DNA from 2 places in the Anaerobacillus sp. QJM3NY_32 genome. Region 2 is predicted to be linked to the other one. Evidence: riboswitches for the same ligand, from Rfam matches in the RefSeq annotation. Region 2 holds a riboswitch; the other holds the start of a gene.
What was found. Region 2 has a riboswitch for cobalamin ahead of AC0VYH_RS18340 (ribonucleoside-diphosphate reductase subunit alpha). Riboswitches for the same ligand answer to the same signal wherever they lie in the genome.
Positions count from the first base shown of each region.

Region 1 (3,348 bases), 1.2 Mb from region 2:
GAAAGCATCCCCATATCATTTTTCTCCATCATTTTCTCAGCTTCTTTTGCTGATTCTTTCAGCTTCTCAGGCAACTCCTTCGAAAACTCTGAAACCTGACTCTGAATCGGATTTGCTAGAAAAGTGAATCCAGTATAGAGGATACCCGCAATCCCTATAAACACAATTAAAATCGCGACAATATCTGATACAAATGGAATCTTTTTTAATAACTTAACAATAGGCTTGATTGCATAATACAAAAAACCAGCAATTAGTACTGGATAAAACAATGTACCTATAATTGTTTTCACCGGTTTCAATAAATCTAATTCTGTCAAAAAGAAAAAACAGATTAATAATAGAATAATACCTGTTATATACTTGAAGAAATCATGTCTAATCCACATTGGCCGTCTCCTTTGTTTTTATTCATTTCACTCTCATCCCTATACCACTCAACACTCTTTTACTAACTTGATTTCCACAAAAAGTTTCCGATTCCAGGGGATCTAAAAAGGAACCTCTCTCGTAAATATTGTTTCTATAAGAGTGAGGGGTGATTCCCTCTCCAATCAGCTAAATATGGTTTTAAATACAAAACTACCATCTTTTAGGAATGAACCAAAATATAACGATAAAATGTCTCACGACTAACAAAAGAGAGCCGGAATACTCCAGCCCTCTTTTCTGGTTATAACAACGTTAGGATTCCCCCTAGATTCTTGCTTGTTTCTTTACGATCTAATCTTGTTTGAGCTCTTTTTTGGGCTAGCTCGTTAAGCTGCTTTTCCCCTTCAGTTTCCGGCTGAATTCCAGGTACTTTCATTGGTCTACCGTCGAGAAGGGCTACAAACGTAATAAAACACGTCGCTGCTATACGATTGGCACCCGTTAAAAGGTGTTCGGCGTTTACTTTCACAAAAACTTCCATTGAGCTTTTACCTGTCCATATGACAAAAGCTTCATAATGAATCGAATCCTCTTCCGTTATAGGATGTAAAAACTCCACCGTATCCATAGACACTGTCACGCATTCTAGACGAGAATGCCTTGTCGCCGCGATTGATGCTAGCATATCCATATCGGCAAGGAGTTTACCCCCAAATAATGTTCCATGGCTGTTAAGGTCAGGCGGAAAAATACGGCTGCTCTTATACACTCTTGATTCGCTTACATTCTTTTTCATATCATCTCTCCTTTTCTAAACAATAAAAAATGCATACTCTTTTCATAAGAGCATGCATAACAAATAGACTTTTCCCAGTCTTCTCCGTTACACCCCCCTATCGTCCGTAGGTCAATCAGTGCTTTAGAAAAGGCAGGTCTCCTGGCTTGAAGCTTTGTTGAACGAATGCCCCTTCCCTATCATTGATAAGTGGGGTAACGCACCGTCCTTACTTCTTACAGTGGCGGGACCGCATTGGATTTTCACCAATTTCCCTATTAAGTACTGGAATCAGTACACCTTTTCCATTTTATTCAATTGTACTTCTCTATTCTTCATGCCGGGGATCCAAAAGTCAATACCATTCGTTAATCAAACGTTTGTTTAACTATTTATACCTTAAACAAACGTTTATTTAATGATTTTTCCGCCTGCAGAGGAACCAATTAATTAGAATGCAACAAAAAAAAGACGCCTTCACAGCGCCTTTATTTATTCGTCGGTTGAATCCTCAACCATTTGTTTTAATTCAGATAAACTAGTTCCGTCAAAACGCTTACCATCTACAAATAAGGTAGGCGTTTCTGAAACATTCTTTTTATTTGCATAAGCAAGGTCAGCTTCTACTCGTTTCTCACCTGCACCACTCTTATAGGCTTTAACAACTCTGTCCGTTTCTTCTTCACTAACTAGACCACTAAGGGTTTTCGTTAAGAAAGATTCAGTTAAAACATCTTTCGTCTCAGATCCTTTTTTATGTTTGTCATACAGAACATGATGAAATTGCCAAAATACATCATTACCTAATTCTTGATAAACAACCTCAGCAAATTCAGCAGCCCTCGTGGAATCTTTATAGAGGAACGGATAATGGACAAAGTAAAATTTTGCTTTCTCAGTTGCTAATAATTCCTCTTGGATTTTTGGAAGCAAAGATTCATTAAAGGATTGACATGAAGAGCATTTATAATCACCAAATTGCACAATTTCAACTGGCGCTGTTTCCTCACCCAAGTGCGGTTGAGAATCTAATTTAAATCCTTTTGTATTTGCAAATGGATGAAACAGAAAGTTAATAAACAAAAATAGAATAACGAGTCCCGCAAATAATAATAACCATCTGGCACCCGGTTTTAACTTCTTTTTTGGTTTAGCCATTCAGTCACTTCCTCTTTAATCCTTTGTTACTTTCTCCTGATCGATCTTAAACGACCAACCTTTTCTCTTAAGGTATGTTGAAAGACTATATGGACCGCCGCCTCCTAGAAATAAAGACACTGACATAGCTAGAAAAGCAATGTCTAGTTCATAACCGCCCAGCATTCCAGTTGATCTCTTTACAAAGAGAAGAGCTCCTAATAAAATCATGGAAAACAGTACGCTGACAATTCGCGTTCCTAAGCCGAGAATCATCAAAACTCCTCCAGTTAACTCAACTATAGCCACAACATAAGCAAGAAAACCAGAAATACCGATTGTCTCAAAAAAAGCTACTGTATTCGTGATCCCTTCAGAAAACTTTAAAAAACCATGAGCAAAAAAAAGCATACCTACGACCAATCGAATTGTTAACAACCCGAGATGGGGATAGGTTTTCATTATTGATCCTCCCCAGATACTAACATTATTTGACACCGTTCGACACAGTTATCCAACTAAACGTTATCATAATGAATGCCTACATTGCAAAAGGATGAAGACCTATTTCTGCCCCCTTGCGAGTGTGGAATGCCGTATGATTTGATTGATCACTTCCGAAAATACTAACCCTACTGCAATGGATCCCGATATCATAAATGCTCTGGCTGCAAGGTTAATGGCACTATTGTAATCATTTTGAACGAAATTCCTCATCGCATCGTAAGCCAGACCACCTGGAACAAGCGGAATAATCCCCGCTACACTAAATATAATGACTGGTGTCCGATACACCTTTGCAAAAACCTGACTAATAACAGCGATGACAAATGAGGCTGTTACAGTGGCGATGACAGCATCAATACCTGATGCCTCCATTCCGTAATAAATCATCCAGCCACACATGCCAACAAACCCGCCTTTAATAAGGGAGGATTTAGGAGCGTTAAATAATAATCCAAACGCTGCACTTGCCACAAAGCTCGTCAAAACCTGAGCAATAATTGTCATAATTGTCCTCCCTTTCTATAAAAATGATACAACAAGGGCAATGCCTGCTCCAA
Region 1 is NZ_CM149684.1:368,710-372,057, reverse strand. It holds gene AC0VYH_RS02025 (AI-2E family transporter) at 1-389, opposite strand, end outside; gene AC0VYH_RS02020 (acyl-CoA thioesterase) at 674-1,168, opposite strand; cobalamin riboswitch at 1,283-1,466, opposite strand; gene AC0VYH_RS02015 (DsbA family protein) at 1,640-2,305, opposite strand; gene AC0VYH_RS02010 (DoxX family protein) at 2,321-2,746, opposite strand; gene AC0VYH_RS02005 (threonine/serine exporter family protein) at 2,849-3,295, opposite strand; gene AC0VYH_RS02000 (threonine/serine exporter family protein) at 3,311-3,348, opposite strand, start outside.
Region 1: it holds a riboswitch for cobalamin, as region 2 does, so the genes downstream of both, AC0VYH_RS02020 (acyl-CoA thioesterase) here and AC0VYH_RS18340 (ribonucleoside-diphosphate reductase subunit alpha) in region 2, are expected to answer to the same signal.

Region 2 (3,348 bases):
AACAAAGGAAAATTATACGTTACAGAGGAAGTGCCAATTAGTCTTTCACGAGAGCAAGTTGGCAGTATTGTGCTATTTACGAAGGTAGAAAGTCTTGAAGGTTTCAATCGGATTATTCAGCAATCACAGGCTGTTAGTCTTTTAGTATCTGCTGCTGTTGCCGTGCTCCTTGCTGCTATTATGCAGAAAGGAATAGCGGGGCCAATTCGATTACTTGCCAACCACATGAGGGAATTTACGATGCGCAAGGAACAACCCCCGTTGACGCTTAAAACAAAGGATGAAATCAATGAACTTGCTAAGACGTTTCAAGAACTAACGGAGCAACTTCGAAAAAATGATTTTGATCAGAAGGAATTCCTTCAAAATGCGTCTCATGAATTAAAAACACCTCTAATGGCCATTCAAGGGAATGCGGAAGGGATTCTAGATGAAGTAATCGTAGGAGAGGACGTCGAGTATAGTCTTGAAGTAATCGTGAAAGAAACGCAGCGTTTAAAAAAGATCGTGCAGGACATTTCTTATTTAACTAGGTTAGAAACAGTAGATGAATCTTTTACTTATGAAGTAGTCGATCTTCATCACGTGTTGATGGAAGTCATCACTGCGGTAAAACCACTTGCACATCAACGGCAAATAGAGGTAAGGTATGACACTGATCATGCCATAGACGTTAAGATGGACAGTGATAAAATGAAGCAAGCTTTTATGAATATATTCGGTAATGCCCTTCGATTCGCTTCGTCCGTTATAGAAGTACATGTCCACCAAGATAATGGTCAAGTTTATATTGAGGTTGAAGATGATGGTAAAGGCTTTGGCGAGAATCCACAGCGCGTTTTTGAACGATTCTATACAGGTGACAAATCAGGTTCTGGCATTGGTCTATCGATTACGAAAACAATAGTAGAAAAGCATAATGGTAACATTTACGCCGAAGACAATAAAAAGGGAGGAAGGATCGTGATCTCGCTTCCTTTTCAATCGTAGTTAGAACTTTATGTTTTATGCTCACTTAACTTTTGTAGAATTTCTTTGCTTTCTTGTTCACTCAAAATACCAAATTTCTGACAGAGTTGTGTATAGCCAGCCAATTTCTTAAAATTAACCGAAGATAATCTTTTCATCATACTCACCTTTCTTTCCTTTAGGAAACTTTTTTAGTTATCAACAATATATGCATGAGCATGTTGAAAGTGATAGGTGAGTGTCTTTAGAGTTGAAATAAATCGAAGTCAATGTAACAATAAAGCTTGTGCTAAATTAAAGCATCATGTAAGATGAGGTTATCAATATTTAGTAACTATCAAGTGTTTCAGATACTATATATGGTGTAAATTGTACGTAATTAAATAATTGAGTATGCGGTGTCGTATAACGACTTAATAGGGAATCCGGTCTGAATCCGGAGCTGTCCTCGCAACTGTCGTGTGGACAAGGCAAGAAGCCACTGGAGTTAATTCCGGGAAGGCTTGCCAAGGAAGAAGCACAAGCCAGTAGACCTGCCGTATAGTCAAAAACGTTTCTATTCTTCGGGGGTTGAGGGTGAGAAATGGCAGGGTAAATGTACGAGTACGTTCATTTATACGTTGTCGTTTTCTCCAGGCTCACTCTTCCGAGAGTGAGCTTTTTATTTTGGATGGATAAAGGAGAGAGGTATATGAGTACTGTAGCAGAAATGACAGTAACAAAAATGATAGAGGAAGTAAGAACGCTCCTAGATGAGTACCCGTTACTTGCTAGTGAGAGTTTTATTGAAAAAACAATTGATGGTATTTCAGAAGAATCAACGCAAGAAGAGGTTGGTAATATTCTAGTTTTAAATGCCCTTGAACGAATTAGCGCAACAGAACCTGACTGGACTTATGTGGCAGCAGCTTTTCATCTTCGTTCGCTCTATCGTAAGTCTCTTTCACATCGAACTGAGAAAGAGGTATATGGTGGGGGAAGCTTCTATCGCCTTCTACAAAAGCTGACAGATGAAGGGATTTATAACAAGGCACTCCTTCAGTCTTATTCCAAGAATGAAGTAGAGCATGTTGCTAAATTAATCGAGCCATCAAGAGATCGTTTGTTTACATACATCGGACTACGAACGCTCGCAGACCGCTATCTAGCTACAGATCATGATAAGAATGTGTATGAATTACCTCAAGAGCGCTTTCTAGTCATTGCTATGACGCTCATGGTAAATGAACCAAAAGATAAGAGGTTAAATCTGATTGAAGAAGCGTATTGGGCGCTATCTAATTTATATATGACAGTAGCAACTCCTACTCTTTCAAATGCAGGGAAAAGCTATGGACAACTAAGCTCATGCTTTATCGATACGGTGGATGACAGTCTTAGAGGAATCTATGACAGCAATACAGATGTAGCGACCGTTTCGAAAAATGGAGGAGGAATTGGAGCATATCTCGGGAAAATTCGTTCTCGTGGGAGTGATATTAAAGGATTTAAAGGAAATTCATCTGGGGTTTTACCATGGATGAAGCAGTTAAACAATACAGCTGTGAGCGTAGACCAGCTAGGACAGCGTCAAGGTGCTGTTGCTGTATATCTTGATGTCTGGCATAAAGACGTTTTCGAATTTCTTGATGCCAAGCTTAATAACGGAGACGAACGAATGAGGACACATGATCTTTTCACGGGTCTTTGTATTCCAGATATCTTTATGGAAACAGTGGAAGACCGTGGAGACTGGTATTTATTTGATCCGCATGAAGTCCGTCAGGTGATGGGGTTCTCTCTTGAAGATGCTTATGACAAAGAAAAAGGATCAGGAGAGTTTCGTATGAAATATAGGAAATGTGTGAACCATCCTGAACTTTCAAGAAAAACCGTGCCGGCGATTGAGATTATGAAGCGAGTTATGAAATCACAATTGGAAACTGGGACGCCTTATATGTTCTATCGAGATACGGTGAATCGAGCGAATCCGAATAAGCATGCTGGTATGATCTATGCTTCCAATCTTTGTACGGAAATTATGCAAAATATGAGTGCAACGACTGTTGAAGAGGAAATCACGAAAGACGGTAAAATTATCATTACGAAAACGCCTGGTGACTATGTCGTTTGTAATCTATCAAGTATTAATCTTGGGCGTGCGGTTGCAGCTAATGCACTAGAGCGATTAATTCCAATTCAGGTAAGAATGCTGGATAACGTGATCGATATTAATACGATCGAAGTGCCTCAAGCCCAGTTAACGAATGAGAAGTATAGAAGCATTGGTCTTGGAACGTTTGGTTGGCATCACCTCCTTGCGAAAAAAGAGATTGTCTGGGAAAGTCAGGAAGCGGCAGACTATGCGGACGAACTATATGAAACAATCAATTATTTAAC
Region 2 is NZ_CM149684.1:3,522,233-3,525,580, reverse strand. It holds gene AC0VYH_RS18345 (sensor histidine kinase) at 1-990, shown strand, start outside; cobalamin riboswitch at 1,349-1,524, shown strand; gene AC0VYH_RS18340 (ribonucleoside-diphosphate reductase subunit alpha) at 1,679-3,348, shown strand, end outside.